One region of the Methylotuvimicrobium sp. KM1 genome, then DNA from elsewhere that is predicted to be linked to it. Evidence: riboswitches for the same ligand, from Rfam matches in the RefSeq annotation. Region 1 holds a riboswitch; each other region holds the start of a gene.
What was found. A riboswitch is a leader RNA that binds a small molecule or an ion and turns the genes downstream of it on or off. The one in region 1 is predicted to bind cobalamin.
Positions count from the first base shown of each region.

Region 2: linked by a shared signal. The riboswitch ahead of ACINK7_RS17335 (ribonucleoside-diphosphate reductase subunit alpha) and the one ahead of ACINK7_RS04780 (TonB-dependent receptor domain-containing protein) in region 1 are both predicted to bind cobalamin.
Region 3: linked by a shared signal. The riboswitch ahead of ACINK7_RS11785 (cobyrinate a,c-diamide synthase) and the one ahead of ACINK7_RS04780 (TonB-dependent receptor domain-containing protein) in region 1 are both predicted to bind cobalamin.

Region 1 is NZ_CP173170.1:1,089,428-1,100,438, forward strand. Features, by position in the region: gene ACINK7_RS04760 (M14 family metallopeptidase) at 260-1,348, shown strand; gene rimI (ribosomal protein S18-alanine N-acetyltransferase) at 1,341-2,474, shown strand; gene ACINK7_RS04770 (RMD1 family protein) at 2,496-3,290, shown strand; gene ACINK7_RS04775 (hypothetical protein) at 3,657-4,247, opposite strand; gene ACINK7_RS04780 (TonB-dependent receptor domain-containing protein) at 4,274-6,106, opposite strand; cobalamin riboswitch at 6,213-6,442, opposite strand; gene ACINK7_RS04785 (bifunctional adenosylcobinamide kinase/adenosylcobinamide-phosphate guanylyltransferase) at 6,614-7,111, opposite strand; gene ACINK7_RS04790 (cobyric acid synthase) at 7,108-8,511, opposite strand; gene cobC (alpha-ribazole phosphatase) at 8,508-9,071, opposite strand; gene cobS (adenosylcobinamide-GDP ribazoletransferase) at 9,239-9,985, opposite strand; gene cobT (nicotinate-nucleotide--dimethylbenzimidazole phosphoribosyltransferase) at 10,141-11,011, opposite strand, start outside.
Region 2 is NZ_CP173170.1:4,027,089-4,038,099, reverse strand. Features, by position in the region: gene ACINK7_RS17350 (methylenetetrahydrofolate reductase) at 1-77, opposite strand, end outside; gene metE (5-methyltetrahydropteroyltriglutamate--homocysteine S-methyltransferase) at 247-2,538, opposite strand; gene ACINK7_RS17340 (LysR family transcriptional regulator) at 2,646-3,542, shown strand; cobalamin riboswitch at 3,733-3,951, shown strand; gene ACINK7_RS17335 (ribonucleoside-diphosphate reductase subunit alpha) at 4,066-6,858, shown strand; gene ACINK7_RS17330 (ribonucleotide-diphosphate reductase subunit beta) at 6,855-7,964, shown strand; gene ACINK7_RS17325 (cysteine-rich CWC family protein) at 8,030-8,302, shown strand; gene ACINK7_RS17320 (hypothetical protein) at 8,972-9,121, shown strand; gene ACINK7_RS17315 (hypothetical protein) at 9,222-9,773, shown strand; gene ACINK7_RS17310 (hypothetical protein) at 9,776-10,561, shown strand; gene ACINK7_RS17305 (TIGR03759 family integrating conjugative element protein) at 10,580-11,011, shown strand, end outside.
Region 3 is NZ_CP173170.1:2,751,032-2,762,042, forward strand. Features, by position in the region: gene ACINK7_RS11765 (RHS repeat-associated core domain-containing protein) at 1-2,125, shown strand, start outside; gene ACINK7_RS11770 (hypothetical protein) at 2,106-2,570, shown strand; gene ACINK7_RS11775 (hypothetical protein) at 2,615-2,767, shown strand; gene ACINK7_RS11780 (hypothetical protein) at 2,964-3,215, shown strand; cobalamin riboswitch at 3,320-3,450, shown strand; gene ACINK7_RS11785 (cobyrinate a,c-diamide synthase) at 3,635-4,936, shown strand; gene ACINK7_RS11790 (hypothetical protein) at 5,083-5,217, shown strand; gene ACINK7_RS11795 (response regulator) at 5,386-8,931, opposite strand; gene ACINK7_RS11800 (alpha-isopropylmalate synthase regulatory domain-containing protein) at 10,137-11,011, shown strand, end outside.

The sequences.
Region 1 (11,011 bases):
TCGAGGTCGCAATAGCTAAGAGGTAAGTAGCGTAGCCCGGATGGAGCGTAGCGCAATCCGGGAAACTCGGAGCCACGCCATTCCCGTATTCCGCTACGCTGCATACGGGCTACGTGCTTTAATAGCAACTTGGGAAAGAGCGGATATGGGTTGGCTGTTTTTAGCTTGATGCGTATGGATTCGGTAGGAGCCGAAATTGGTTACGCGCAACGTACCCAACGCGTCCCTTATTATTTTCAGCAAACTGGATGAGTACATTATGCCGATCAATTACGACTTGGAATGCTTTTCCACAGACTATTTCGACGCACGCGACAAGTTTCTGTCCGCCTGTTCTATCCAGCCAGGGCATTTGAGGCGTTTTCAGCATTCATTGTTAGCCGGCGACAATCAACCGTTGTCGACCGAGGTGTTTTGGCTTGGTGAAGAACAGGTTAGTAAGGTGTTGGTCATTATCAGCGCGACCCATGGCGTCGAAGGCTTTTGCGGTTCTGCAGCGCAAATCAATTGGCTCAGACACGCACCGATGCCCACTGGCGATACCGCAGTGTTGTTCGTTCATGCCTTGAATCCATTCGGCTTTGCTCATTTGCGCCGCGTCAACGAAGATAATGTCGATTTGAATCGGAACTTCATCGATTTTTCCGATAGCCCTGTCAATCTAGGTTATCGAGAATTGGCCGATGTATTGCTGCCGGAGCATTGGTCCGACGCGAACGAAAAAAGCGTATTGCAAACAATCAACGATTACCGGAAGCTTTACGGTCAACGCAAGACCGAGGAAGCGGTCAGCAGCGGTCAATACGAGTATCCGCAAGGCTTGTTTTATGGCGGCGTTACTTCCACTTGGTCGAGACAAGTGGTCGAAACCGTGATGCGCGAATTTGATTTGGCGAATCGGCAACGAGTCGCGATTGTCGATATCCATTCCGGGCTCGGCCCCTATGGTTATGGTGAAGTTATTTCGGATCATCCGCCTGGCTCCAAAGCTGCGACATTGGCGAAACGGTGGTTCGGCGACAGCGTCACCGAGCCAGCGCTAGGGACATCGACTTCGGTGCCGAAGCTGGGTTTGCTCGATTATGCCTGGCATAAGGCTCTGGGTGATCGCGGCTGTTATATCACGTTGGAATTCGGCACTTATTCGCTCGATGCGCTGTTCCAGGTGTTGCGCAAAGAAAATTATTATTGGCACAGAAATCCGGAAACAAGGCAGCTTAATCATCCGATACGGCAACAAATCCGGGATTATTTTTATCCGGACAAGAGAGATTGGCAGGAAATGGTGCTGTTCCGTAGCGAGCAGGTGTTAACGCAGGCGCTCGAAGGATTGGCGGATAATGACTGATTCTGCAATCGCCGAAGAAACGCCGAAAATCGTGTTTCGTAGCGCGGTCAAAAATGACGTTCGGCAATTATTGGCGATTGAAAATGCTTGTTTTACCCAGGATAGATTAACCTCGCGCAATTTTCACTGGATGCTGGAAAGAGCCAATGCCGATATCATCCTGGCCGAAATCGAAGATAAAGCAGCGGGATATGCACTGTTGCTGTATCGCAGAGGCGCATCGTTGGCGCGGCTTTATTCGTTCGCGGTGTTACCCGAATACCGCGGGCTCGGTATTGGCGTGGGCCTGCTCAATCACTCGGAAGCACGCGCACGAGAGCGCGACTGCGTGTATTTGAGGCTCGAAGTTCGTCCCGATAATCAACAAGCGATCGCGTTGTACCGAAAACAAGGTTATCGGCAATTCGATACCAAAGAAGATTATTATGAAGATCACAGCGAGGCGCTGTGCTTCGAGAAACGAATCATCTATCCGCATCCGGAAACCCGCCTGACCGTGCCGTTCTACCGGCAAACGACTGATTTCAGCTGCGGCCCTTCCGGCTTGTTGATGGCGATGGCGGGACTGAATCCGGACATCGAATTGTCGCAGGCGCATGAACTGCAAATTTGGCGCGAATCGACGACGATTTTTATGACCTCCGGACACGGCGGATGCGGACCTCACGGTTTGGCTCTGGCGGCTTGGCGGCGAGGTTTTGCGGTCGATGTGTATCTGAGTCATCAAGATGTGTTGTTTATCGACAGCGTGCGCAGTCCCGAAAAACGCGAAGTTATCAGTCTAGTGCAAGAGGATTTTTTGCGCCAGCTCAAGCAAACCGACGTGCGTATGCATTTCGATAAAATCACGCTCGAAGCATTGACCGGGCATCTGGATGCGGGCCATATTCCATTGATTTTGATCAGCACTTACCGGATCAATCGCAACAAAGCGCCGCATTGGGTAGTCGTGACCGCACATGATCCGCACTTTATTTATTTGCATGATCCCGATGTCGATACCGAGCAGCATGCCAGCGAAGCGGATAACTTTTATGTGCCGGTGCCGAAAGCCGAATTTTTGGCGATGTCCCGCTTCGGGCGCAGCCAGCTCAGAGCCGTCGTGATCATCGCGCGGCGCGAATGACTAGAGGACTAGAGGAAAGTTATGACCAGCGATCGCCCTATCAGGCACTGTTTAACCGTTTGCCTTGCGCAATCCTTCGATTTTCCGGCTTTGCGCGAGAAAATGTTGATGTCGGGGCGAGTCAAGGGGTTTAGAAACTCCTTGGTTGTCGACTATAAAAGCGGCTGCTCGATCGTATTCGCTTACGGCGTCGCCGTGCATTGGAACGTGAGTTTGGACGAGCAGCGCAATCTTCATGATTTGTTACTAGACTTCGCGATCAAGCCCGATGCCGAGCCGCAGGAAGACAATTTCAGCTACGAAACGAACTCCGAAAAATACCGGATACAAAGCGATCATATCGAACTGATCGATGCCGATCAGATGGTGCTCTTGGCAGTGTCCCATGCAATGGCTCAGTCGATCAAACTGGCCGCATTCGAAAGCCATGCGATCAATACGATCCGCGAAACCAGTCATTTGCCCGAATCTTTGGCCAGGGAAGGGAAGATACAACTCGGCAGAAAAGCCACCGCGATGATCCGAGGGCAATTATTTCTGACCAAGAGCGATATTATTTTGAATTACGATCTGCTCGATACGCCCGAGTTCTTTTGGGAGCATCCGGAATATCAAGGAATTTATTCGATGGCGGCCAATTATCTCGAAATTCAGCCGCGCACCGAAGTGCTGTCGAAAAAACTCGAGACGATACACGAATTGTTGGAAATGCTGGCCGACGAGCAAAAACATCAGCATTCGTCTTTTCTCGAGTGGATCATTATTTATCTGATCGCGGTCGAGATCGTGATGTCTTTGGTAGACAGGTTTTTTTGATGCATCGGTAAGATACTCTAAACCACTGCCCTAGTTAAATATTTGAAATGGCAGCAGTTGGTTCGCGAGCCGATTTCAAAAAGGCGCCACCCCATTATCCTAGAAAAAGCGTTTCACTATTTATCGTTCCCACGCTCTGCGTGGGAATGCCGCTTTAGACGCTCCGCGTCGACTGCGGCTGTTAAGTTGGATTGAGAAATTGTAGAGAGCGTATTCGTGCTCTTGCCTGTATTATCGATCGCTAGGGACGCAGAGCGTCCCGGGATGCATTCCCACGCAAAGCGTAGGAACGATGAATATCCTATGTGGGAGCGATCCATTGATCGCGATTTCCAGGCCGAAAATTGGCTAGCAAAGGGTATAGAGTCAAGCCCCTTTATGATCTTCACTGAAAATCGGCAAGGATTTCAGCAATGCGACTACGCCGAAAATCAAGGTCGCATAGATCAACGTCGATTTGATATAGGCCGGGTAAAAATTCGCCATTTTGCTCAGTTTTTCAGGCCAGTCCAATGCATCGTGACGGCCGGACAACAAATAGAAGCTGAATTCGGAAATCAAAAACGCAAGCGTCGTTGCCGCGAGCAGAATTGCGAATTGTTTCAATAGCACCGAAGGGCTCAGCTCTTTGAATTGGCCACACATTTTGCCGCCAAACCAGACTGCGGCATAGGTCGGAATCAAAAAGACATAGGCCGGTGAAACGCAAAAGCTACTGACGCCGAAGAATTGAATCACGACAAAATCGATCAATGCTGCTTCGGCCAATAAAACGGCAAAAAAACGGTTGCCGCCGAACCAAAGCCCGGCCAGAAAAAATACCGCTAAAGAGGCGTCGGGGAGTTGAAAAGGCGTGCCGATATGGCTAGAGCGCGTGGCCGCCATCAACAACATCAAAGCGATCGCGCCGGGTTGAATCGGTAGGTTTTGGACAGGTAAGCGTTGTGCGATATTCATCGTCATTTCTCCAGGAAAATTAAGTTTTAGATATTATAGCGAATCGAAACGAAAAAGTTTCGATCGACTGTGTTATAGGTATCGACCAATTGATATTGTTTATCCAGCAGATTATTCAATTGAGCGCTGACGGTCCAGTTTTTATTGATGTGATAGGCCGAGCGTAAATCGATGGTCGCATAACCGCTGACTTTGGTCGTGTTGGCGGCATCGTCGTAGCGATAGCCCTCGGCTAATAGGAAAGCACCGACGTCGACGGGCCCGAACGATCTGGATAAGTCGAATGATAACATTCTATCGGTGCGGCGTGGCAGACGATTATTCGTTTCCCGGTCGACCGGACGTAGCAAATTCATGCCTAGTTTGGCGTTCCAACCGAAAATTTGTGTGCCGATTTCGGCTTCGAGACCGTCGACTTGGGCCTTGCCGATATTTTCGGCGGATAAGCTAAAATTCGCCGGATCAAAGACATAGACGATCAAATTATCCAGGTTGGTATGATAAGCGCGAATCTCCCACTGTAGCCAGTCATGGTTGCCCGCGAGTCCGACTTCGACCGATTTCGATTCTTCGGCCATCAAGTTGGGGTTGCCGAAGCCGGGCCAATAGAGTTGGTTGAAGCTTGGAGCCTTGAAACCGTTGCCGAAATTGGCGAATGTACTGATGCCGTAATCCCAATTGGCGCGCCAGCCGATGCTGCCGGTGACGAAGTCGCCGAAGGCTTCGTTTTCATCCCAACGAATAGAACCATTGAGATAATGGTTGTCGAAGAATCGTCCGTGCCATTCGCCGAATACGCCGACATCGTAACGCGATAGCTCGGTATAATCGGTCGTGCTATTCGCTTCATCCAAACGGTAATCGGCCCCGAGCGTCAGTTGATGATCGTCCGACAATTTAACCGCATTTAACCAACTGGCATTCCAACGCGTGCTGTCGAAACGGCTGAAAAACGAGCCGTCCGGGCTGAAATTGTCGGCATCGTCTCGGCTTTGCCCTAACCGTAAGATCGAGCGCCAGTTGTCGATGACATCGATGGCGCCACTCAGGCCGATGACCTGATTGACGAATTCCATTTTATTCGGGGTTCCGTCGAAGTCGTTGCGTCCTTCCGAGCGCATGTAGGTGGCTTCCATCTCGGCATTGTTATCGAAGCGGTGGCCCAAGCGCGCATTGAGTCCGGTATTGTAGAAACCGTCTTTATCGGGCTCATCCACCCCGGCAGTCGGTTGTCGCGCATCGAAGCCTTGCGAATTGAAATGCGACGCGCCGAGGGTATACCAACTATTTTGATAACGCCCGCTGATCGTGCCGGAGGCCTTGGCGGTATTAAACGAACCGCCGCCGGCATCGATCGTGATCGTCGGTTTTTCTTCTTGTGCGCCTTTACGGGTGAAAATTTGGATAACGCCCCCCAAGGCTTCGGCGCCCCAAAGGCTGGACTGCGGACCGCGAATGATCTCGACGCGTTCGATTTGATCGATCGGCAATAGTTCGAATGGCGAAGTGCCGGAGGTTACCGAACCGAAGCGGATGCCGTCGACCAGGACCAACACATGGCCGGAACCTGTGCCGCGTATGAAGACGCTGGAGTTTTTACCGTATCCGCCTTGTTGCGTGATATCGAGGCCGGTTGAGCCTCTTAGCAATTCCGGCAAGGTGTTGACCTGGAGGCGTTCGATGTCTTCCCGCGTATATACGGTGCTGGCGGTTGCCAGATGGTCTTTGGGACTGTCCGACCGAGTTGTCGTGATCAGCATTTCGGGTAAATGTAACGGCGTCTCGTCCGGAGTTGAGTCGGCCAAGGCTGAAATAGGGAAGCCGGTGAATAACAGTGGGCTTAGATAGAATATTCGCATGATGTCCTCTGCGCCGCCCGCGCATGAAAGGTTGTAAAATTACAACGCAAGGGCGTGCGGCGAAAAGGCGGAGCATGGCTCGACCGTTTCGTTAACAGCCCTCCGCTGTATCGAATCGCTATCGGGCCGGTCTCCGGGCTTATAAGTGGCCATTGGCCTGAATCATCGCCTTCCCATGTCATTGCACACAGTGGCAAATTGATGATTCTTTACTTATCTACCGTTGCGGGGGCAGCGCCGGCTTTGGCTTGATGACCTGACCGGCTTCCCGTTTAACCCCGCCCTAGAATCGACAGGTCGATTCTAGGGCGGGGCACCTGAAAGCAAGGAGGGCATTATAGGGATTTGCCGGCTGAATGCAAGTGCAAGAAAAATATAGAGGATTAAATCTATTTATTGGGCAGGACGGAGTTTGCAACTCCGTCCCTAAGCGTTTCGACCGTGGTTAACGCGACTCAAAACGTTCGGGGCGGGTTACATAACCCGCCTCGCGTGGTGGCCATATCCTTATTTCATCTGCAGTTTCAATCCGGCACTGCAAAAAAAGACGCGATCGGAATGCCGCCCCATCAATTGTGCGGCTTTGCCCGATAAATCGATGAACTGCCGGGCCAAGCGATTGTCGGGCATGACACCGAGACCGACTTCGTTATGAATCAAGACCAATTCGGCGGGAAGTCGCAACACGGCGTCCAATTCCTGCAGGATGTCGGATTCGGGAATTTGATGGTATAAGGCGTTGTTCAGCCACATCGTCACGCACTCGACCAATACCGGGCGGTCCAAGCCTTGCAATGCGGCGAGCAGTTTGACCGGTTCCTCGACCGTAATGAACGAATCCTCCCGGCGCTGTTGGTGAACGGCCACTCGGGCCTTCATTTCGTCGTCGAAAAATTCGGTCGTCGCCAGATAATAAGGCTTTTCATCCCCGCATTTCTGCAAAATATAGTCTTCCGCCAAACGCGATTTACCGCTTTTGACGCCGCCGATGAATAAAGTCTTCATGATGGCTCCTGTAAGGCTTCCAGGATCAATGACAAATCCAGATTGGCCTCGACCCGGTCGGCAAAGCCTTGAATTTGGGCATTGCGGTATCCGGCGTAGTAATAACCCCGATAATCGGTATGTAGGGCTTTGAAATAATCGGTTCGAAATGCGTCGTTGTCGAATATGCCATGCACATGCGTGCCGGCGACAGCGCCATGCCGATAAAACAGCGGGTATTGAGTCATGCGCCCGCAATGAATTTCATAGCCATTCAACGCCGGATAGTCGAACAGATCATAGCTTCCTCGCCGGACGATCTTGGGGTGTTGATAAAGCACCTCATCATCGATATAACCGAATCCGGATTCGCTGCCGGGCAGGTCATGCTCGATAGCCTCCGGGTCATTCAGCATTCGGCACAGCATCTGGTAACCGCCGCAAATACCGAACACCGCTTTGTCGAAACGCTCGATTTCGGCGAACAAGCCTTGTTCCTTCAGCCATCTCAAATCGCGCAGTACGGTTTTGCTGCCCGGCAACAGCACCATATCGAAGCCGCTCAAGGGGCGGTAGGCTTGAATCAATTCGACATGCAGCTCTTCGTCGGCCATTAACACGTCCAGATCGTTATAATTGCTCAAACCCGGATAGGCGATCGCAGCAATGCGAATCTTGACGTCGTTCAGGCGTTGCCGGTAATTATTGAGCGATTGCGAATCTTCCATGTCGATATTGAGCGGCTCGAACGGCAATATGCCGAGCACCGGTACACCGAAGCGCTCTTTAATGATCGTTTCGCCGTCGTCGAAAAAACGCCGGTCGCCACGGAATTTGTTGATGACGACGCCGATCAAGTTTTCGCGCATGATCGGATGCATCAATTCCAGCGTGCCGTAAATCGACGCGAAGACGCCGCCGCGTTCGATGTCGGCGACTAGAATGTTTTTCGTGCGAAAGGTATTGGCGACAAAGCTGTTCGATAGGTCTTTATGCAATAGATTGAGTTCGACCGGAGAACCCGCGCCTTCGGCGATGACTAAGTCATGGGTCTGCCGGAGCGTCGTGAAGGCTTGTTCGACCTGTAACTTAAGGCCGCCTATCGAATCGTAATAGTCCGCGATAGTTTGATTTTGATGAACCAAGCCGTTGACGATCACTTGCACCGAACCGTTGCCGTGCGATTTCAGCAGCACCGGATTGAATAAATGATTCGGTTCGACCCGCGCGGCTTCGGCTTGCAGGCATTGAGCGCGGGAGATTTCGCGGCCGTCCGGGGTCACCGCCGAATTGTTCGAGACGTTTTGCGCCTTGAACGGCGCGACGCTGAGTCCCTGGTCTGCAAAAATCCGGCATAAGGCCATCGCTATCGTGGTTTTGCCGGCGTCCGAGCTGGTGCCGAATATCGCTAAAGGTTTCATAGATTGAGATAGTGAATGTAGGTGTATTGATGGCTGTATTGAAATTTATGCAAAGAGCCATGATCGACGCGGAATTGAAAGGCGGCGGCGGGCGACAGCTTCAAGATATGAGCCAGCAGGGCGCGAATTACGCCGGCATGGGTCACGACGACGGCTTGCGAAAGGCCAGTCTCGATGAGTTCCTGCCAAAAACTGCCGGCACGGCGGCATAAACCGGTAAAGCTTTCTCCGTTCGGCGGCGGGACGTCGACGAAATTTTGTGTCCAATGGTTTAGGACTTTTGCGTCGATTTCATCGAAAAACACGCCTTCCCAATCGCCGAAATCCAGCTCCAAGAGCCGTTCGTCGGTGACGACCTCATCGGATAGAGAATCGGCCAATTGTTTGCAACGGCTCAGTGCGCTGCTATAAAACCGGCAATCTTCGGACAGTTCAGGCAATTTTTGCCGAAGCGCTTCGGTCTCCTGGGCAAAGCTGTCCGCCAGGGCAATGTCGGATCGTCCGTAACACAAGCCTTGTGCGGCAGCGGTTTGGGTATGGCGAATCAAATATATGTCCATAGGATTTCGTAATAAATAATGTCCAGGAGCTATGAGCGCTGTTGAGGGTTCGGTAACTCGCTTGACAGGACGCCGTAAATACGTCCGTGTAGGCTTGACGGCGGCTTTCCTTGCCGCCGACACCTGCCAATCGAGTTACCGAACCCTCCGTAAAATAGGGAAGTTATTTACGACCAAATCCATAGCCCGCCGAGGAAAAGATAAAAAACGGTTTCGGTAATTTGTTGGCTAGCCCCCAAGCAATCGCCGGTATAGCCGCCGATATGGCGATGAAAATAGCGGCCGAGCCCTAGCGTAATCAGCGCCATCGGTATCAGCGCCGTGAGTGCTGAAGGCGGTAGAAGCAGAAGAGGCAGTATTGCCGGTATGCCGGCCAGTAGTAAGGTTTTCGCATCGGGCTTGAATACCGCGCCGGATGACTTGCTAGGTTGCGTACGGGCGTAATCGTAGCGGAACATCAAATACAACGGAAACCAGCGGCTGAGACTATGTCCCGCCAACAAGGCGATAGGAACCTCATTCATCGGTAAACCGGCCAAAAGCCTGAATTTTAACAGCAACAGCAACAATAAGCCGAGCACACCATAGACGCCGATCTGCGAGTCTTTCATTATGTCCAGAATGCGCTGTTTGTCATAGCCGCCGCCGAAACCGTCGCAGACATCGGCAAAACCGTCTTCGTGAAAAGCCCCGGTAAGCAAGATGCCGGCGATCAAGGCGATAACGACCGCAATGTCTTGCGGCCAGACTTGCAAAGCGATCCAGAAAACCGATGCGGAAAACCCGCCGACCAACCAGCCGATCAACGGTAGATAAGTACAGGCAAAGGACAAGCGTTGATAATCAAGTTTGGCCGGGCAGGGCAGCCGAGTATAAAAGCCGACGGCCAGAAGAAAATCGTGTAATGAAGGCATGGAAAGTTTTGCTTGAATTAGGCGGGATGTGTCCTTGGCATGTCTAATTCTACTCCCTTTTGATCGAAAAACCGTCTAAGAAAAAAAGGTATGGGATGTGTCTATCGAGGACCCTGAATACTAAGAAAGTTTTCAAACTGGGAGTTGCTGCAATTTCAACCCCCATCCACGCCCGCTTCGGCAAAGCTGGCCATTTCGTTCAGCATCGCAACCGCCGAGGCTATCAAGGGATAGGCCAGTGCCGCGCCCGAGCCTTCGCCTAGGCGTAATTCAAGATCAAGCAAGGCTTGCGCGCCAAAGTGATCGAGCAGCGCTTGATGGCCTTGTTCGTCCGAGACATGGCTGAATACGCAATAATCCAAGACCTCGGGATGGCATTTTGCCGCGGCCAATAATGCACAGCCGGCGATAAAGCCGTCGACGACGATCAACATACCCCGTTCGGCGGCTTTCAGATAAGCGCCGGTCATCATCGCGATTTCAAAACCGCCGAAGATGGCTAATACCTGTAATGGGTCATGTATGTTTGGATGTTGTGCCAAGGCTTGATTCAATACCGACAATTTATGGCCGAGTTGCGCTTCATTCAATCCCGTCCCGCGTCCGACGCATTGCGCCAGCGGCAAGCCGGTCAAGCAATGCATCAACAGCGAGGCGGACGAGGTATTGCCGATGCCCATTTCGCCGAAGCCGATACAATTGCATCCGGTCCGGTGGCGTTCCTGTACGATGTCGGCGCCGGCCTGTATGGCTTGGGTGCATTCGCTCTCGGTCATTGCCGGCGCATCTAAAAAATTACGCGTGCCTTTGCCGATTTTGGCATCGATTAATTTAGAGTGGGGGCTGAGTTTGGCATTGACGCCGGCATCGACGATCCACAGGTCGAGGCCGTTGTGCTTGGCGAAAACGCTGATGGCGGCCCCGCCTGCCAAGAAATTAGCGACCATTTGCGCCGTGACGCTTTGCGGATAGGCGCTGACTCCGTTTGCTGCGATGCCGTGATCGCCGGCAAAAATCACGATAGCC
Region 2 (11,011 bases), 2.2 Mb from region 1:
TCCAAGCTCTGCACAAACGCATATTGTTTTTCAAAGGCCTCCAAGCTTCTGGGGACGATCTCAAAGGAAATGTTCATGGGTTATCGCATGCTCTGCTATTAGTTGACCCCGGCATCAGGAAACTGTCGTAAAAGACAAAATGTTGGGTTAGTGCGGCGTAACCCAACAAAATATTCCCTTTCGCACTTCAAATTTCGGCAGTACCTAAGAAGGCACCGGGGCGTTCGATACATCAAAAGGCGCCGATCAGCCTAGCGTGGCACGCAAGGTTTTGGCGGCGGCCACCATCCGGGTCAGCGCCGGTATCACCTCATGCCACTGGCGGGTTTTCAGGCCGCAGTCCGGGTTGACCCACAATTGTTCGGCCGGAATGCGTTCGGCGGCCTTGCGCATCAGCGCCACGATATGCTGCTCGCTCGGAATATTGGGCGAATGGATGTCGTAGACGCCGGGACCGATGCCGTTCGGGTAGTTGAAATGCTCGAAGGCATCCAGTAACTCCATGTCGGAACGCGAAGTCTCGATGGTAATGGCGTCTGCGTCCATGTCGGCGATGGCGGCGATGATGTCGTTGAACTCGGAGTAACACATGTGAGTGTGTATCTGCGTCTCGTCGGCCACGCCGCCCGTCGCGATACGGAACGCTTCCACCGCCCACTCCAGATACGCCTGCCATTGCGATCGGCGTAACGGCAAACCTTCGCGTAGGGCGGCTTCGTCGATTTGAATCACGCCGATACCGGCTTTTTCCAAATCCAGCACTTCCGCGCGGATGGCCAGGGCCAGTTGCTTGCAGGTGACCGAACGCGACTGGTCGTCGCGCACGAATGACCAGTTCAAAATGGTCACAGGACCGGTCAACATGCCTTTCATCGGTTTGTCGGTCAGGGATTGGGCGTAGCCGATCCATTCGACGGTCATCGGGCGCGGGCGGCTGATGTCGCCGAACAGGATGGGCGGTTTGACGCAACGCGAGCCGTAAGACTGCACCCAACCGGATTGGCTGAAGGCGTAGCCGGCTAGTTGTTCGCCGAAGTATTCCACCATGTCGTTGCGTTCGGCTTCGCCATGCACGAAAACGTCCAAACCGAGCGCTTCCTGTTCACGCACGCAACGCGCAATTTCGCCGCGCATCGCGGCTTGATAGCCGGCTTGGTCCAGTTTGCCGGACTTGAACTGGCTGCGGGCCAGGCGGATTTCCGACGTCTGCGGGAAAGAACCGATGGTCGTAGTGGGAAACTTGGGCAGTTTTAGTAGCGCGGCCTGCTTGAGTGCGCGTTGCGCATACGGGCTTTTGCGCCGGGCCAGTTGCGAGGTGATGTCGGCCAGCGCCGCCTTGACCGACGGATTGTTGACCCGCGCCGAATTGTGGCGGGCTTCGATGGCGGCGCGGTTGTCCTCCAGTTCGGCTTTGACTGCATCACGCCCTTGGTTCAGCGCCTTACCCAGCACGCGCAATTCGCCGAGCTTCTGTTTGGCAAAGGCCAGCCAGGATTTGATTTCGGCGTCGAGTTTCTGCTCGTTGTCCAGATCGACCGGCACATGCAGCAGCGAGCACGACGGTGCCAGCCACAGGCGTTCGCCCAGTTGTTGAGCAATCGGTTCCAGACTATCCAGCACCGCGTTGAGGTCGGTTTTCCAGATGTTGCGGCCATTGATGACGCCGAGCGATAATACTTTGTCCGCGGGCCATTGCTCGAGCAACGCTTCGACATCATCGCGGCCGTTGACGGCATCGACGTGCAAACCGGCCACCGGCAAGTTGACGGTGAGATTGCGGTTTTCCACCAGTTGGCCGAAATAGGTCACCAGCAACAGCTTGACGCGGCAGGCCTGCAATTGTTGATAGGCGGTGTTAAAAGCATTTTGCCAGGCGTCATCGAGTTCGGTGACCAGAATCGGTTCGTCGATCTGCACCCATTCGACGCCTGCATTCGCCAGCGCTTCCAGCAATTGCGCGTAAACCGGCAGCAGTTTGGGCAACAGCGCCAGTTTCTCGGAGTCGTCCTTGGCCTTGCCTAACCACAAATAGGTAACCGGGCCGATGATCACCGGCTTGGCGGCGACGCCTTGGGCCTTGGCCTCTGCCAGTTGCTCCAGCAGCCGGGACGCATCCAGCTTGAATTCGGTGGCGGCGTTGAACTCAGGGACAATGTAGTGATAGTTGGTGTCGAACCACTTGGTCATTTCGCCGGCGGCGACGCCGCCGCAACCAGCGGCTTCGTCCGCGGCTTGTGCCGAACGGCCGCGGGCGACCCGAAAGTAATTGTCCAACGCGTCGCCGTGGAATTGTTGCACCCGCTCAGGCAGGTTGCCCAAGGTAAAGCTCATGTCCAGCACTTGGTCGTAAAAGGCGAAGTCGCCGACCGGCGCCCAATCCAGTCCGGCCTGCAATTGCCAATGACGCCGGCGTAACTGTTGGCCGAGTGATTTAAGATCCTCGCGCGAGGATAGACCTTGCCAGTACGACTCTAAGGCAAACTTTAGCTCGCGCTTGGCGCCGATACGGGGAAAGCCCAAATTGTGAATTTTCGTCATGAATAAATACCGTCTGTTGAATGTTTGACACAGAAAACATTGTAAACAGACAAATGAATGACGATAATCGATGATTCTTCATCAACTCATGAGATATATTCATCAATATGGAATTGATCCACCTGCGCATCCTGCTGGCGTTAAAACGCCACGGCACCCTCAGCGCCTCCGCCGAAACCCTGCATCTGACCCAATCGGCGCTGTCGCATCAAATCAAAAACCTGGAACAACGCCTGGGTGTCACACTGTGGTACAAGCAGGGCCGCTCGCTGGTATTGAGCCAGGCCGGGCGTTATATGTCCGAGGTCGCAGAATCCGTCATCGCCACCGTCGATTCGGCGGAAAACCATTTGGCGCAGCTAGCCAAAGGCAAGACCGGTAAATTGACGATAGGCATCGAATGCCATGCCTGCTACGAGTGGTTTCGCAACATTCTGCAACCCTATCTGCGCGCGTGGCCGGACTTGACCGTCGAAGTCACCTCGCGCTACCGCTTCGAATCGTTCGAAGCCATCCGCCAATACAAACTGGATGCGGTGTTGACCTCGGACCCGGTCGATAACGGCCTGCTCAGCTACCAGACGCTGTTCGATTTCGAATTGGTATTGATCGTGGCCGACAGCCATCCGCTGGCCGGCCGCGCCGAAATCAAGCCCGACGATTTGCGCGGCGAAACCGTGCTGACTTACCCGGTGGCGCGCGAGCGGCTGGACATGTTCCGTAAGGTGCTGCAACCGGCCGGCATCGAACCCGCCGCCCATATCCCGGTCGAGGAAACCGACATCATGCTGCAACTAGCCGCCGCCGGTCGCGGCGTGTGCCTGCTGCCGGAATGGCTGCTGGCCGACAAATCCGACAAACTGGGCCTGACCGGCCTGCGTTTCGCTGGTCTACCCATAGCTAAAACCATGTATTTGGCTTGTCGGCACGAGGATGCCGAGTTGGAGTATTTACGTTGGTTGGTGGAACATGCCGCGATGGCGCTAGATGACGCTTTAGCCTAGCTGCTGTCATAGATTGGCTTCAAAAGGGCCGTTAAACCTGAAAATCCTACAGTATTTGTTTGATTGGTGGCCTGGATCCAAAAGTTGGGTTTGCTTGAAGGGTCAATGAATGCACAATATGTAGACAGATTGGCCTATAAAAATCACTACATATAGTAATCCTAGCTTGACACATTCGCCATACCCGCCTAAACTACTGCGCCAAGACGGTTCCCCCCGAAGGGGATTAAAAGGGAATCCGGTCGGCGATTTTGCTTCTTTTGCATGATCGCCTGCAAGCCGGAGCTGCCCCCGCAACTGTAATCGGCGAGTTGAGGTTCACCATGTGCCACTGGACGCGAGTCCGGGAAGGCCGAACCGAAACGACGACCCGAAAGCCAGGAGACCTGCCCTCGAAACTTTAATCAACCGGGAGCGGGGTGTCTCCGAGGACGATGGCAAATAATGCGGTTCGGGCTATTTCGGCTTCCGTGTCGCGCCTGCCGTTGCGGCTTCATATCCCCGCTCCTCAATGGAGTAACCCATGGATACCGCCGCTCAACCCGCCAGTTTTTATCCCGACTCTGCCGAGTCCTTTAAACATTCAGTGCCGCGCTCGGAGGGGAACGGCTTGGAAGTCATTCGCCGCAACCGTTCCGTGGCCACATTTCAGCCGGAAAAAATCGCCATCGCGATCACCAAAGCCTTTCTCGCAGTCGAGGGCCAGCATAGCGTCAATTCGGCGCGGACTCGCGATCAGGTCGCGCAGCTCACGGCCGGCGTGGTCGAGGCATTGACTCGGCGCCTGCCGGGCGGCGGTACGATACATATCGAGGATATTCAGGACCAAGTGGAACTGGCGCTGATGCGTTCCGGCGCCCACGACGTGGCCCGCGCTTACGTGCTGTACCGCGAAAAACACGCCGAGCAACGCGCGGCCCGGCAAGCCATCGACAATGCATCACCGTCTTTGCAAGTGGACGACCACGGCCGACGCCGACCGCTGGACAGTGCAGCGTTCATCGCGTTGTGCCGCGAAGCTTGCGCCGGCTTGGCCGATGTCGATGCCGAGCGGGTCTGGACGGGAGCCCTGACCAATCTCTACGACGGCATGCCGTTGGCATCGGTACGTCAGGCCTTGGTGTTGGCGGCGCGGACCTTGATCGAAGTCGAACCGGACTACGCCAAAGTCGCCGCGCGTTTGCTGTTGAGCCATCTGCGCCTGGAAGCCACCGGCTCGGCATTGAGCCAAGCCGATATGGCCGAACGCTACGCCGGCTGCTACGCCGACTTCATCGCAACCGGCGTCGCCGCCGAGTTACTCGATCCGCGTCTGGCCGAGTTCGATCTGGAAAAACTGGGTGGAGCGCTACTGGCCGAACGCGATCTGCAATTCGATTACTTGGGCCTGCAAACCCTGTACGACCGTTACTTTTTGCATATCGACGGCCGCCGCATCGAGTTGCCGCAGTGCTTTTTCATGCGGGTGGCGATGGGACTGGCGCTCAACGAAATTGACCGCGAAACGCGCGCGATCGAATTCTACCGGCTGCTGTCCGGCTTTGATTTCATGTGCTCGACGCCGACCTTATTTAACAGCGGCACCCGTCACCCGCAATTGTCGTCTTGCTACTTGACCACGGTCTCCGACGATCTGGACGGCATTTACCAAAGCATCAAGGAAAACGCGCTGCTGCAAAAATACGCCGGCGGCCTGGGCAACGACTGGACGCCGGTGCGGGCGCTGGGCAGCCGGATCAAGGGCACCAACGGCAACAGCCAGGGCGTGATTCCATTCCTAAAGGTGGTCAACGATACCGCCGTCGCAGTCAACCAAGGCGGCAAGCGCAAGGGTGCGGTTTGCGCCTACCTGGAAAACTGGCATCTGGATTTCGAGGAATTTCTGGAACTGCGCAAAAACACCGGCGACGAGCGTCGCCGTTGCCACGACATGAATACCGCCGCCTGGGTGTCGGATCTGTTCATGCAACGGGTGCGGGAAAACGGCGATTGGACTTTGTTTTCGCCGGTGGACGTGCCGGATTTGCACGATTTGTACGGTGCGGCCTTCGCCGAGGCTTATCAAGCCTACGAGGCCAAGGCCGAGCGCGGCGAAATCAAGTTATTCAAGCGCATCGGCGCGGTGCCATTGTGGCGCAAGATGCTGACCATGCTGTTCGAAACCGGCCATCCGTGGATTACCTTCAAGGACGCCTGCAATCTGCGTTCGCCGCAACAACACGCAGGGGTAATCCACAGCTCCAACCTGTGCACCGAAATCACGCTGAACACGTCCAATGATGAAACCGCCGTTTGCAATCTGGGCTCGGTGAATCTGGCCGCGCATTTAGTCGAACATAACGGGGTTTGGCAACTGGATGCCGACAAACTGCAACGCACCATTAACACCGCGATGCGCATGTTGGACAACGTCATCGACATCAATTTCTACGCCACAGTCAAAGCGCGTAACGCCAACCTGCGCCACCGCCCGGTCGGACTGGGCATGATGGGCTTCTCCAATTGTTTGCACCAACTGGGCATCGCTTACGCCAGCCCGGAAGCGGTGGCATTCGCCGACTATTCGGCCGAATTGCTGTGTTATTACGCCTATCAGGCTTCAGCCGATTTGGCCGAGCAACGCGGACGTTACAGCAGCTTTAACGGCAGTTTATGGCAGCAAGGCGTGTTACCGCCGGATACCTTGGCGCTCTTGGCGGAAACGCGCGGCGACTTGGGTGTGCCGACCGGCGGGCAGTTGGATTGGCAAGCGTTGCGCGAGCGCATCGCCCAAGTCGGCATGCGCAACTCCAATTGCGTGGCGATTGCGCCGACCGCGACCATTTCCAACATCGTCGGCGTTTCGGCGTCCATCGAGCCCGTTTATCAGAATCTATACGTCAAATCCAATCTGTCCGGCGAGTTCACGGTGGTCAACGCCGCATTGGTACGCGAGTTGAAAGCACTGGATTTATGGGATGCGGTGATGGTCGCCGACCTGAAATACTTCGACGGCTCGCTAGCCGCCATCGAGCGGGTGCCGGCCGAAATCAAAGCCCGCTATGCCACGGCCTTCGAAATCGACCCGGAAATGCTGATCGAAGCTGCCGCCCGCCGGCAGAAATGGTTGGACCAATCGCAATCGCTAAATTTGTACGTCGCCGCGCCGACCGGCGGCAAACTGGACCGGATGTACCGACTGGCCTGGCAACGCGGCTTGAAGACGACGTATTATTTACGCACCTTGGGCGCCACCGCGATGGAAAAAACCGGCGCCGACGAAACGGCGCCCAAGGCCTGCTCGATTGCTGATCCGGATTGCGAGGCCTGCCAATGAAAACGACGTTAAGCTTTGACGATTGGGATGTTTCGGCGGCGCCGGCGATCGGTGAATTCCAGGCAACCGCCGCAATATCGGCCTCACCGGACGGTTGTACGGTGCCGCCCATCGACCCCGAACAAAAACGGGTGGTCAACGGCCAGGCCGACATCAATCAACTGGCCCCGTTCAAGTACCCGTGGGCTTGGTCGTTTTTTCTAAACGCCAACCGCAACCATTGGACGCCGCTGGAAATCTCGATGGCGCAGGATGTGCACGATTACCAGCACAAATTGACATCGGCTGAGCGCCACGTATTCGAGAACGTACTCGCTTATCTTACTACCTCCGACATCCTGGCGATGCGCAATATCGGACTGGCGGTGATGGAAAAAATGAGCGCGCCGGAACTGCAAATCTACCAGGCCCGGCAAGTTTACGAGGAAGCGCTGCACACTTGGACCTACCAGCATTGCATCGAAACCTTGGGGATCGACCAGCGCGAGATTTACAACCGCTACCGGGTGGTGCCGGAAATCCACGGCAAGATTGCCTTGGCCAACCGCCGCTTGCAGGGTGTGTTGCAATCCGACAGGCCGTTGACCGATCGCGACGCGCTGCACGAATTCGCGATGGCCTATCTGTTTTTCGCCGCCGTGTTCGAGGGCTGCTGGTTTTACAACGGCTTCAGTCCGATATTCGCGTTGCAGCGGCGAGGTTTGATGAAAGGCGCGGCCGAGCAACTGCAATACATCATGCGTGACGAAGTGCTGCACTGCGCGTTCGGCATCCGCGTGGTGCGGCAACTGCTGGATGAAGAAAACCTGACGCTCGACCCGCAAGCGCTAAGGGAAATGTGGGACGAAGCCGAAGTCGTCGAAACGGCCTATGCCGGCTACATCCTGCGCGAGCCGATCTTGGGCTACAACGCCGGATTGCACATCGAGCAATTCCGCTACGTCGCCAACCGCCGAGCCCGGCAAGTCGGCCTGACCGCACCCTTCCCCGGGGCCGAAAACGTATTGCCGTGGCTGGACGAGCAAGCCAATCTGCGCAAAGAGAAAAATTTTTTCGAAACGCGGGTGACCGAATATCAGACGGGCGGAGCTTTGGTTTGGGAATAGCCGTCGATAGCGCTCAGAACTACAAAGTCGAGTCTTAATCATGACGGCTACCATAAATCAGCTGTTTGAAGAGTAAGAAGGCGCGCGCTTTAATCGCTGAATTTCCACTGGAGAGGCCCCCCTTGTTCAGAAAAAATTTCGACAGTAAACATGAAGCGAAACATTGCCCCCGTTGTCAGGGGCAATTCATTTGCAAGGCTAATCGCATTCATCGCTGTGATTGCTCGAACATTTGTTTGTCTTTTGAAACGATTGAGTATGTCCGCCAACTTTATGACGAATGTTTGTGCCTGAATTGCTTGAAAGAGTTGGAAGCTACCGTAACGTCCCTTAAATAATAGAGTTGGCTGTTTCTTCAGGGGCTTTGCAAATTGCTGTGAAGCCGGAGACGTGAACTCAAGTCCATGCATTTACGGAAATAGGCATCAAAGTCAGCTTAGGTGCCAAAACCAGCCGCTTACAAACAATGTTTTTCATCTGTCTGAATGTCGCAAAGTGGCCGTTAGCTACGATGATCAATGGCTGCTTTGTAGACCTCTAGCTCGCAGAATTTGGATTTGGCTGACTGGCCTGTTTTGAGAAACGCGACTGGCAAGAATGGGTTCATACTTAGCCATTCGGAAATATGGGTTGAGTGGTTCTTGTGGGCCGACGAGCGACTTTACTCCGAGTCACAAAACATCCACCTCCCAAAACCCAAGCCATTGTGGCTATCACCGCCGGAAAGTCCAACACCATCATCGAATCCCCGAACTTACCCAATATGTCCACGTAATTCGATTGAAGCAGGCAACCGCATGCTGAACGGATTTATAAAGACTATACGACGGATTTGGGCTGGTTTTTACAATTGGTGGGTGAATGCTGGCTAATGAAAATTTAGCGTAATTTTTTCCGAATTCTGAGACATCCAGAAACGAAGGTCAAATCAACCCGGGCGCTACTGCTTATTTTACGCAAACATCCTTACGGCTTGCATATACACATTCATTCAATAATATCGGCCAATGAAAATGGGAAAGGGCTGGAAAAGGGAAAAGGCAGAAAGGGAAGAGATACGGAAAATGGTTTCAAAAGGAATGGAAAAAGGACAAAGGGAAGAAGGGAAGGGAGCCCTAAAGGAAAGGGGCCTATCCGGAAAAGGTAAAACCCTATGAAATCGTAAAAAGGGTTTTTTATTGTTGAAATCCCTGCAAACCCGCAGACTTCTGTGTAACAAAAGCCAGCTATCACAGAGTCGACATGATGAAAACTTCCATGAAAATCCTGTTCCAGTGCTTTGCACTATCGCTGGTCGCCGGCTGTGCCACGCAAGGCGGCAAAGCACCGAACAACGAACTTAAAACGGTCGCGCCGGCGGAAATACCCGCTCCGGAAATCAACGAAACCCGATATTCATTAATCAGCGAAAAATTCAAACCTGCCGCAGTCGTCCAAACCGGTCGCTACTCGTTTGTTCCGGCCATCCCGACGCTCCCGCAACGAGAACCGTTACAGGTCCTCATCAACGTCACCATTCCCAACGACCTGCAAACTGTCGGGGATACCGTTCATTATCTACTGAGACGAAGCGGCTATAGCGTCGAAAGTCCGCCAATTCTGAATCCACACGCTGCCAGGCTGTTCCTCAATCCGTTGCCCGACGTGCAACGGCGTCTTGGCCCCATGACCTTACACGATGCGCTGACCGTCTTGGTCACGCCGGAACTTGTGCCCATTATCGATCCCATCAGACGACGGATTAATTACGTGCAAACCGCAGAAACGCATAAGCACAATGCAAGTTTTGCTGCCGCTAACGGAGAATAACCATGCCGGAAAATGACGTCATCCTAAACAACGACGAAACGATAGACTTGCAACCGATTCCGGCTTGGCTGAAATACGGAGGAGCGGCATTGGCCGCCGTTATCGTCATCATCCTACTATTATTTTTTACAACAAAAGGCGATGATGAGCCGGCAACCAATCTGGTCGAACTGGAAAGCGATAGTCGACCTTCTTTTCCGCCATTGTCTGACAATACCGAAGTACTAACGATAGGCGCAGCAAAAGAATTGGAACAGACGCCTGAAATAGAGACGGAAAAATTGGCCGAAGCCCACAACTCCGATCCAGAGCACAGCCTGCCCTTTGCGTCGGATACTAGCGAAACTTTAAAAAAACTGGAACAGCTACAATCCGATCTGACCGAATTTGAGACAGCCAACGAAAGCCGGCAAAACCAACAGGACGCGCTCATCCAGGAATTGCAAGACCGCCTGATCGCTCAACAACTGCAAATCGATCAATTATCGAATCGCCTAAAACCCAATAAACCCAGCCAACAACCGGTCAAGCAATTCAAATCCAACCCTCAGCCTAAAGCCAACCTAAACCCTCGTCCTGTAATCGCACCTATTCCTTTTTCCTTGGTCAGCATCGATCAATGGGGGAGCGAGTTCTATGCCGTGTTTCGGTATAACGGACAGTTGCTGGAACTGACCCTAGGGCAGGCCATCGATCAATGGACAGTCAACGAGATGAATAATGTAAGGGGGACCGTAACACTCACGCATCAGTCCGGAGCGCGCAAGGTGCTCTCAATACAGTCCTAAGGCAACAAGGAAACTCTTATGCCGAAGCCGTCTGTTGTTGGTGTCCTAATTACTTTACTAGCGCTGATAACGCTACCGATCATGCCATCGACCGCGGAGCAAACCACTAGCGAGTATCGAGATAGCCAAATCAAACCGGTCGAAACGGAAGACGCGCAACGTAAGCACTGGTCGTTATCCACCGAGGAATGGAGTCGCTATAAAACACTGATGCAGGGCATACGCGGCAGCATCAGCCCGGCCACTATCTCGCCGATCGAAGTCCTTGGCACCCACGCCAGAAACGATCAGGAGCGGAAAAAATACGCTGAATTGTGGGCGCAAATGCGCTTCGAGGATGCCGAACGCATTTTAGCGTTTCAGGCGGCCTACAGCGAAGCATTCAAGAAACTGTACGGCGATATTCAACTGATCGACATCAACAAAATACGTCCTCACTCGGGCACCCAA
Region 3 (11,011 bases), 1.7 Mb from region 1:
ATTCCGCTACGACGGCCAACACCGGCTGACCCGCGTCATTGACGCGCTGGGCCACGGCGCCGAGATCGACTACGATGCCAGACATCGTCCGATCCGCTTCCGCAACGGCGAAACCGATGCAAACACCGGCCGGCGGCTCCAAACCATGCAAGTTTATTATGCCAATGGCTTGCTGCAACTCGAAACCGACGCCCGGTATACCCGGACCGATTATGTCTACGACGCTTACGGTTGGCTCGACACGCAAAAAACCGGCGCGCACCCGGTCGTCGATACCGATTACAACGCCATTGGCCAACTGACCCGGCTGGCCGATCAAAACGGCACCGTGACCACCTTCGATCATTACGACCAACGCGGCTTATTGACCGAGCAGACCGACCCGCTAGGCAAAAAACGCTTCACGACTTATGACGATGCGGGACGGGTCCAAAGCCAAACCGACCGTAACGGCAACGTCACCAGTCTGGCTTACACGCCGACCAGTCAACTCAAACGCATCACTTACCAGAATGGTCGTCAGGTCGAGTTTAACTATGACAGTCGCGATAATCTCGAAACGATGACCGACCCAAGCGGGACGACGACCAACAGTTTCGACGAGTTAAACCGACTGACCGGCCACACCGACCCGAACGGCTTTAGCGTCGGCTACCAATACGACCCAGCCGGCAACCTCCAAACCCTCGCCTATCCGGGCACGAACCGCACCGTAACCTACGGCTACGACGACGCAGGCCGCCTGACCAGCGTGACTGTCGACTGGCTCAGCGGCACGCCGGCCACGACCTACCACTACGATGCCGCTGGTCGGATGGAACAGGCCGATCTTTTCAACGGCAGCGTCACCAATTACACCCTGGACAAAGCCGACCGGTTGACCGGCATTCAACACAGCGCCGACGGCCAAATCCTGGCCGACTATCAATACACCCTCGACAACAACGGCAACCGGATCAAAGCCCTCGCTCAAGAACCGCAAAAACCGGAAGCACTGATCAACCGGAGCCAAGGCTATACTTACAATGCGCAAAAGAACCGGCTGCTGACAACCCAACTGAACGGCACGGATCAGACGACCTTCAGCTACGACCACGAAGGCCGCCTATTCCGCACTCATCTACAAGGCGAAAGACCCACGTCTTTCAGCTACGACCACGCCCACCGGCTGATTCGACACGGCAACGAGCAGTATGTCTATGACGGCGTCGGCAACCGCATCCGAGCGACACGTAGCGGCACCACCACAAAATACATCGTTGATGCCGCCGGCAACTTGCTCGCCGAAGCCAATAACAGCAACCAAATCACACGGTACTATATTTACGGCCAAGGCCTGCTTGGTTTTGTCGACGCCAGTACCAACCAGCTGTACACCTACCATTTCGACGGCACCGGCCATACCATCGCCATTACCAACCAAAGCCAACAAACCGTCAACACCTATGCCTACGATCCCTATGGCAGGCTCATGGGCCAGACCGAAACGATACCGCAACCGTTCAAGTATGTCGGTCAATTTGGTGTGTTCTCCGAAGAAAACAACCTTTACTACATGCGGGCGCGGTATTATGATGCCGACATCGGAAGGTTTATCTCCGAAGACCCGATCGGATTCGAGGGTGGGTTGAATCTGTATGCGTATGCCGGAGGGAATCCGGTGATGTTTGTGGATCCGAGTGGACAATTCGCATGTGGAGGTATTTGTGTAGCAGCAATTGGAGTTGGTGTAGGCTTTATTTTCGATTATTCCGTTGAAGCCATACGAGGATCAAATAACTCGACAGCTACAACGTCAGGCAATGTTGTAGCAGGAACAGCCGTTGCCGTTACATCAAGCACCCAGTCAAAACCAAGGACGGGAATAGCTGGTGGAGGTCCATCCGGTTCTGGTACATCTGTCGCTAGTCAGTTAAATCACAATGCTGCCAAGAAGGGAATGTATTCTATTGGAACTAGAAACGCTATTAGCTCAGTCTTGCGTAAAACTCCCTATGTAGGATATGCATATGGTTCATATCAGATTGGTGAAGCGATTTATGATAGATATAACAGCTTTAGCTTAAATCAGACAGATGCTGTTGCTAATGGAGTGAATGTCAATTATGGCTCATCTAGAAAGTGATTCTATAGATAGGAAAGCCCGAGATAAGCTCGCCGAGCTTGTTAGGTGGCTTATTTCTGGTCAAATTAGTAACTTTAAATTTGAGAAAGAAACACCAAATACGGACGACCCCGGAGTTTTAGCAATTATTCATTCCTTGTGGTGCTTTTATGATGATTTTAAAGAACACAAGCTGTCCGGTGATAAGACTCTCCCGGAAACCACAAAAAATGAATTAAAGCGATGGATTGTTTTTCTGTACTCAGATGAAAAATATTTATGGCCAGAAATATCCTATCCGGGTGTTAGGCCTATTGAGCAAAATTTTGTATCAAAATTATTTAATGGTTCTGAAAAAGAAAAAAAATTCATGGAAGCTGGTGACTACTCATTATGGCCATTCTTTGATAAAGAAATGTATGATCGCGCAATGAGAAATCCTAAGTTGCTAGCATCGAAAAAATAAACCTATAATCCATGTTTCAACAAACTTAAACTCTTGAAAAGTGGGTGTTTTTAAAACGGCCCGACTTATTCAACGGCAGCGTCACCCACTACACCCTGGACAAGGCCGACCGGCTGAAAGGCATCCACCACAGCGTAGGCGGCCAAACCCTGGCCGATTACCAATACACCCTCGATAATAACGGCAACCGGATCTAAGCCCTCGCCGAAGAACCGGCTGCTGACAACTCAACTGAACGGCACGACGTAGGCCACCTTCAGCTACGACCACGAAGGCCGCCTATTCCGCACTCATCTACAAGGCGAAAGACCCACGTCTTTCACCTTCGACCACGCCCACCGGCTGGTTCGACGCGGCAACGAGCAGTATGTCTATGACGGCGTCGGCAACCGCATCCAAGCCACAAGAAACGGCCAAGTCACCAAGTACATCTACGATGCCGCCGGCAACCTGCTCGCCGAAGCCAATAACAGCAACCAAATCACACGGTACTATATTTACGGCCAAGGCCTGATCGGCTTTGTCGACGCCCAAACCAACCAACTCTCCACCTACCACTTCGACGGCACCGGGCACACCGTCGCGATCACCGATCAAAACCTCAAATCGTCAACAGCTACGCCTACGATCCGTACGGCAGGCTGATGGCACAAACCGAAATTATCGCTCAGCCGTTCAAGTATGCCGGGCATTTCGTCGTACAAGCCGAAGCTGATAACCATTTGCGCAGCTTTAACGAGTAACCTATAATCCGCAGCTTGTTTTACGGTTCCCGCACTGGGCGGGTGAAACTGGAAGCCGGTTAAAGACCGGCGCTGCCCCCGCAACGGTAGGTGATTTTTCACAAGCCCGGAGACAGGCCCTAAAACATACAGAACAGTATTGCGGTGGGCGATCTGTCAAATCTTTTTCGGTTTGTCTTCCCCTTCGTTTTTCCGTCAATCAGACTTGGAAAGGACAATCACGATGAAAACACTCGCCGGCTCTTCCGTCGTTTACTCCGCTAAATTTCTCCCGAGCTTGAGCGCCATCGTATTGGACTTGACCAAACTCAAACTCTGATCATGAACAGCACCCCATCCGTCCGTCACTGTCCGACCATGCTGATCAGCGCGCCCGCCTCCGGCCAAGGCAAGACAACCGTGACCGCCGCGCTGGCAGCCTATCACCGAAGCCGAAACCGCAAGGTCAGCGTATTCAAAACCGGCCCGGATTTCATCGATCCGCAGATTTTGGCTCATGCCTCGGGCCGACCGGTCTATCAGCTGGATTTGTGGATGATGGGCGAGGCGCATTGCCGCGACTTGCTCTATCGCGCCGCCGCCGAAGCCGATGTCATCCTGATCGAAGGCGTGATGGGTCTCTACGACGGCGACAGCAGCAGCGCCGATCTGGCGCAAGCGCTGTCGGTACCGGTCGCCGCCGTGATCGACGCGCAAGGCATGGCGCAAACTTTTGCCGCCGTCGCCTACGGTTTGGCTCATTACCGGCCGAACCTAAGGTTTGCCGGCGTGATCGCCAACAAGGTCGGCAGTCCAGGCCATGCCGGATTACTGCAAGAAGCGCTGCCCGACGACATGCCTTTGCTGGCGGCCCTATCCAAAGAAGCGGACATCGCCTTGCCATCGCGGCATTTAGGTTTACTGCAAGCGGACGAGATCGGCGACTTGAACCGAAGACTGGCGCGAGCCGCCGAATTATTGACCGAATCCGCGCCATGCCGCTTACCTGAACCGGTTGCCTTTGCCCCGGCGGCAATGACGCCGACGCCGTGCCTTCTTGCCGGCAAGCGCATCGGCATCGCCCGCGACGCGGCCTTTTCATTCATCTACCAGGCCAACCTCGATTGCTTGCAGGCCATGGGCGCCGAGCTGCGTTTCTTCTCGCCGTTGACCGACACCGAAATACCGGATGTCGATAGTCTTTATCTGCCGGGCGGATATCCGGAACTGCATCTAGCGGCACTCGCCGATAATCGCGCGATGAAACAGGCCTTGCATGACTATCACCGCGCCGGCAAACCGATTTACGCCGAATGCGGCGGTTTTTTATACCTATTGGAAACGCTGACCGACAAACAGGGGCAATCGGCCGCGATGGCTGGCCTGTTGCCGGGTCGCGCGACAATGCAGAACCGGCTGGTCAATCTGGGCATGCACAGCTTGCAGCTGGAGCACGGAGAGATACGCGGCCATAGTTTTCATCATTCGCTTCTGGAAACCGATAAGGAAGCCTCGACCGTATCGATTCCGCAACGCAATCGTAGCCAAGGCGAAAAGTTTTTCCGCGTGGGATCGTTGCAAGCCTCTTATCTGCATACTTATTTTCCGTTCAACCCGCAACAAGCCGCAGGATTTTTTCAATAACCGGATTATCGAAAGTCTGGATTGTCGGTGCCGGCGATCCTAAACAGCGTAGCCCGGATGAAGCGTAGCGCAATCCGGGATGTTCGGTGCCACGCCAATCCCGTATTCCGCTACGCTACATACGGGCTACATGCTAAGGAACGAGCATGAAACAATTTAGACAACTGTTGGAAGGGGGTTCGGTGGCTCGATTGGCAGGTGTCGGGGGCTGGGATAGCCGCCGTCAAGCCTACACGGACGTATTCACCCAGCAGCTAAATTCCATAGTTCATTGGCTATAATTAATTATCTAGGATAATTTAGGTGCTGGGTGAACGGCGGTCCTCGATAGACAAAGCCAAGGCGGTTTTTCAATCAAAAGGGAGTAATTCCTGAATGGGTCTCAGCATCTTGCCGAGGCAAAGTTTTTTCAAGCTCGAGGAATACCGGTTCGGCAGCATCGTATCATTTTATTTATCTTTACCATTCAGACGACCGATTTCGCGCAACGTATCGTTCAATACAGGCTGTAACTGTTGAATCGACTCATCTATCGTAGCTCCTTCTTCTAAAAGCTTAGACTCGATCTGTTCAGCCAACTTCCATACTTGTATCAGCGCCAAGTTTCCTGCCGTCCCTTTCAATTTATGCGCCAAGGCAAGAGCACTTTCCCGCTCTCCTTGAGCAATCATTTTGGCGATTTCGTCTCCGTCATGTCCATGCGATTCGGCAAACTTTTGTAAGTATTTATAATAAGTTGCGGCATCACCCCAATTGCTTAGACCTCTGTCTCTATCTATCATGGGAAGCTTTGAATCGTCTGCCGTAGCTGAAGCGATCGGCTCATTCTTTGAATCAGCCGTTACTTGTAATCCGGTAATGTATTGTTGCAGATAAGCGATTAATTCCTCGACATCGAACGGTTTGGCAATGAATCCATTCATCCCGGCATTGAGCGCCGCAGCCTGTTGATTCTTGAATGCACCGGCAGTCAGTGCCACGATAGGTAACTGAGTCAAGTCAAGGACTTCACGAATTTGCCGGGTCGCTTCATAACCATCCATGAGCGGCATTTGTATATCCATCAATACCACGTCGACCAAATCCGGGTTCAGTCTTAACCATTGCAAGGCCGCATGACCGTCCTCTGCCAAATAAACGGCAGCTCCTTCGGCTTCCAAAATACGCCTTGCCATATCGCGATTGATCTCACTATCATCGACCAGTAGTAGACTTAAACCGTTGAGTCGTTTCTCGGATGGCTTTGTATTATTATGATGTATAGACTTTTCGCCTTGACGACGCTGCTTGGCATCGGATACGGCATTATAGAGTGAAGAAGCGGTAATCGGTTTATGCAAGACGGCATCGGCTATTGCCACATCAGGTTCGCGTAGCAATGCATCGCGGTCATGAGCTGTGGCAATAACGATGATCGGAACATCGGCAATATCGCCAAGCTCTTGTCTTATGCGTATACCGGCTTCGAGTCCATTGACGCCGGGCATACACCAATCCAATAATAAAATATCGGGGAGTTTATTATTCCGTGCCCGTTCGATAACACGTTCTACGGCCTCTTCGCCCGACTCGACGACCTCGGGTGTCCAGCCTAAACTGCGCACCGTTGCAGCCAACATCTCCCTGGCCACGGGATGATCGTCGGCGATCAATACGTTTTGAAACGCGATGGTCGGATGCACATATTCTTGCGGCTCAACCAGTTCTATCGGTAGCATCAACCAAAACTCGCTACCTTGCCCGAGTTCGCTGTTGACGCCGAGTTCTCCGCCCATCATTTGCACCAAATGCCGGCATATCGTTAAACCTAACCCTGTTCCGCCGAAACGACGTGTCGTCGAAGTGTCTTCCTGAGAAAATGCATTAAAAATTTCGGCTTGTTTTTCAATAGGAATACCAATGCCGGTATCCCGGACGCTGAAACGCAGATAATCCTGTCCATCCTTGGACGGCAATTTAATGACGGTGATCGTAACGCTTCCCCGCTGTGTGAATTTAAGCGCATTACTGGTTAAATTGACCAATATTTGTTCTAGCCGAAGCGCATCGCCGCGCAGAAACTCAATGCCTTCAGGTGCCGGCCCCATAATCAATTCGACATTATTACTGTATTCAATAGCCGACATCAGTGCGGCTACGTTGTCTAGCACGTCGCTCAGCCGGAATGGCGCATGCTCGATTTCAAGACGCCCCGATTCTATTTTGGAAAAATCCAGAATATCGTTGATGATTCCGAGCAAGGACCGCCCGGCGATGCGAATTTTTTTCACCAAATTAAACTCATCAGTACTCAGATCAGCCTTTTCCAATAAATAGGCCAACCCTAGTATCGCGTTCAATGGCGTACGTATTTCATGGCTCATGTTGGCCAAAAAATTGCCTTTAACACTGGCAAGCCGCTCGGCCTCCTGTTTTGCCGCTTGTAATTCCGCCGTACGCTCGGCCACGTTTCGCTCCAAGGTTTCATTCATTTGCAGCAAAGCATCTTGGATCCGCTTGCGTTCGGAGATATCGACAATGGTCGCCACGACAAAAACTTGGTTATCACTCCGGTAGGGGCTCAAGCCGATTTCTATCGGAAATATAGAGCCGTTCTTGCGTGTCCCGTATAAGTCTCTCCCCGCCCCCATCGCCCGAGTCGTTGGGTTTTGTAAATAATCTTTACGCTGCCGAGCATGGCGTGAACGAAATTTTTCGGGAAGCAATATTTCCACGGGTCGGTTGACCACTTCCGATACTTGATAGCCGAATAGGTTCTCGAAGGCAGGGTTAGCCATGACTATTTTTCCTTCGGCATCGACGACCAACAAGCCGCTGGCATTCGCTTCAAATAACATTCGAAAACACGCTTGAGCCTCTTGTAAACGCATCGCTGATTCCGCTTCGCCCCGTGCCAGAGCCGCCTCCTTCTCGGCCAGGGCGCGCGCCGATTTTGCCTGAATTAGACGCCCTATGCCTATCGCAAACAATAACAAGATTACCGAAGCACTCGCGATCTTAGCCGACCAAACGTTATTTTCCATCGTCGATAATTTTTCCATTGGTAACCGGCTAACCACTGTCCATTGTATGCTGTGCGATAATTGGACATTTTGTTTGGGCGCTAGCGAAACAAAACTCCATGTCCAAAGACCGTCGTCAAGTCTGATTTGGCCTTTATTCTGCCGGGTAATCGCTTCCCATACTCGAGGATGCCGTGTAGCCAGAGTCGCTTCCCGTTGAAACATGAAACCCCATTCATCCTGTGCATTGGGGCTTTTTAGCCAATAGCCCTCGTCATTGACCAACATCAACCTGTCAATGGCGGGGCCGGCGCTGTGGACGAAAGCATCCAGCATTGAATTTGCCATGATGTTAATGATGAGAATGCCTCGAGGCTTACCTAATTCATCAAACACTGGGCTTGAGACCCTTATCGTCGGCTTGTAAGGAATCTCGATTCGGCCGTCGTCCATATTCAAATCGAGCGGAGAAATATAAATCTCCCCTTGCTTCAGCAGCATGGTATCGGTAAAAAAATAACGGTCGTCTTTAGCCTGCAATTCGTTTTGAGGAACGACGACCGGAAGCCCCCTTCTGTGATTGACTCGTACTTGCTCCACGCCCTGTTCGTCGATCCAGCGTACTTTGTCGTAAATCGGGTTACGCGACATCAACGAAAAAAATGCTTCTTGCATCGAGCTCGCGTCCGAGCCATTCGGGGCCTGATAAACCCTGCGAACCGGGTTTTCATTGATTAAACTCATCAAATGACCTATCGGAACGGCCAGCTCTTGATCCAAGCGCCCTTGTCCCAGCTCAACAAAAATTGTTTCGTCGGCCTTCAGCATAGATAACTCAGCATCAATGCGCGATTCGCCCAACAACAAAGTACCTGCCACGACTAAAATGCTCACGGGCAAAAATAGCAGCGTAAACTCCTTAAAAAATCGGCCTCGACCTAACGTCGTTTGATAAGGATCGTGCTTGCTTGAACGATTGAGTAGTGTATTCAAAACGGCTGTTGTCCTCTAAATTACAAATAAACGACTTTACCAAGGCGGTTACTGGTTTAATGAAAGCCTAACAAAGGCCCATTCAGCTTAGGCCAAAAGCTAGCTTTACTCCCTTTATACTCAAAAATTAGTTAACTTTATGAAGGTATGGGGTGTGGCTAGCGAGGATGTCGGCAGCAGGGATTGCTGCCGTCAAGCCCCCATGGATGGGTTTACGGCGGTCCTCGATAGACACATCCCATACCTTTTATTCTTAGACGGTTTTTCAACCAAAAGGGAGTAAAAGTAAGTTTTTATTATTTTGATTTAATAACAACTCTCTGTTATTTAAATAATTTACTTGATGAATTAATAATTTCCCATATAGTGTAGACTAGATTTTGTACTCTAGCGGCTAAAATATGCAACCCGACACAACGCAGTCAAGCTTATTGATCCAACTTGATAGTATTGAGGCTACTAATACCTAGTTCGTAACCTGAGTGAACAACGCTTAAACCTAAAAAAAGCATGTCACTATGAAGAATAAGAAGTTGATTCATTATGTATAGAGCTTTCGTTGACCCAAGAGGTTAGAGGGAATATTTAGGTACTCTATTGAAATACCCCATGAACTTCATGTGTTTCATGTTTATACCGATGAATTTACATTAAAAAGAAAGGCACCAGGATCCTGCAAATCTGAAAAAAACAATAACGTTCATGAAGACCTAGCCATCGTCCCGGCAAATGAAAGTCCGAAGGACGGCTGGGTGCGGTGACTCGCCCGACAGGTCGCCGTGAATACGTCCATGTAGGCTCGACGCCGGCTCCCTGCCGCCGACGCCTGTCGATCGAGCAACCGCACCCGCTTCGGTTCGCATACTTTCACAGTAAAGAGAGCGTGAACTCTATAGTGTTAGCACATCAAATTTCGGCATTATACTCCCTCGCCTACACTAGGAGAGGGCTGGGGGGAGGGTTTTAAAAAACCGAAATTTGATGTGCGATAGGTATAATTATTCCGTTGCACTCCATTTCATACGTCGATTCACAATTGCAAAATGAAGTGCTTTTAGGGGAAAATAGGCGGTTTCGTGTAGCTTGTGCTTTTCGTTCGACTTTATTGATGGCATGTCTGCCTGTCGAAGAATATAAACGAAGGCACCGGCTTTGGCCTTCATCATTCCACCCATTAACTCGCATCGAAACCACAGGCGAAAATCATGTCAATAGAGTCAAGACACATTCAGTTGATGGACACTACCCTGCGTGACGGCGAGCAAACGCAAGGTGTCGCCTTCACGCCGACGGAAAAAGTGAGCATCGCCAAAGCCTTATTGCAGTTTTTGCGCGTCGACCGAATCGAAGTCGCTTCGGCTCGAGTGTCGGAAGGTGAAAAAGAGGCCGTCAGCCAAATCAACCAATGGGCCCGGCAAGAAGGCTTCGCCGACCGCGTCGAAGTATTGGGTTTTGTCGATCATACTCGCAGTGTCGATTGGATTCGATCTACGGGCGGATCGGTCATCAACTTGCTGGCCAAAGGCAGCGAAAAACACTGCCGCGAACAACTCGGCAAGACGCTCGAACAACACAGCGCTGAAGTATTAAAAACCATCGACTATGCTCACGAACAAGGCCTAAAAATCAACATTTATCTGGAAGACTGGTCGAACGGCTACAAAGACAGTCCCGCTTATGTCTATGGGCTCGTGGACCGCTTACGGAATAGCCCGGTTAGTCACTTCATGCTGCCGGATACCTTGGGCGTTATGTCCCCGGACGAAGTTTTCAACAGCTTCAGCGATATGTGCGGGCGCTATCCGGGGTTATTGTTCGATTTTCATCCGCACAACGATTACGGTTTGGCGACAGCCAATGTCATGGCCGCAGTTAGGGCCGGCATCAGCGCCGTACATTGCACCATCAATTGCTTGGGCGAACGCGCCGGAAACGCTTCGTTAGCCGAAGTCGCCGTGGTCCTCCGCGATAAAATGAACATGCATTTGTCGATCGACGAAAGTCATTTGGTACGCATCAGCAACATGGTGGAAAATTTTTCCGGCAAGCGTGTTGCCGCAAATGCCCCGATCGTGGGTGC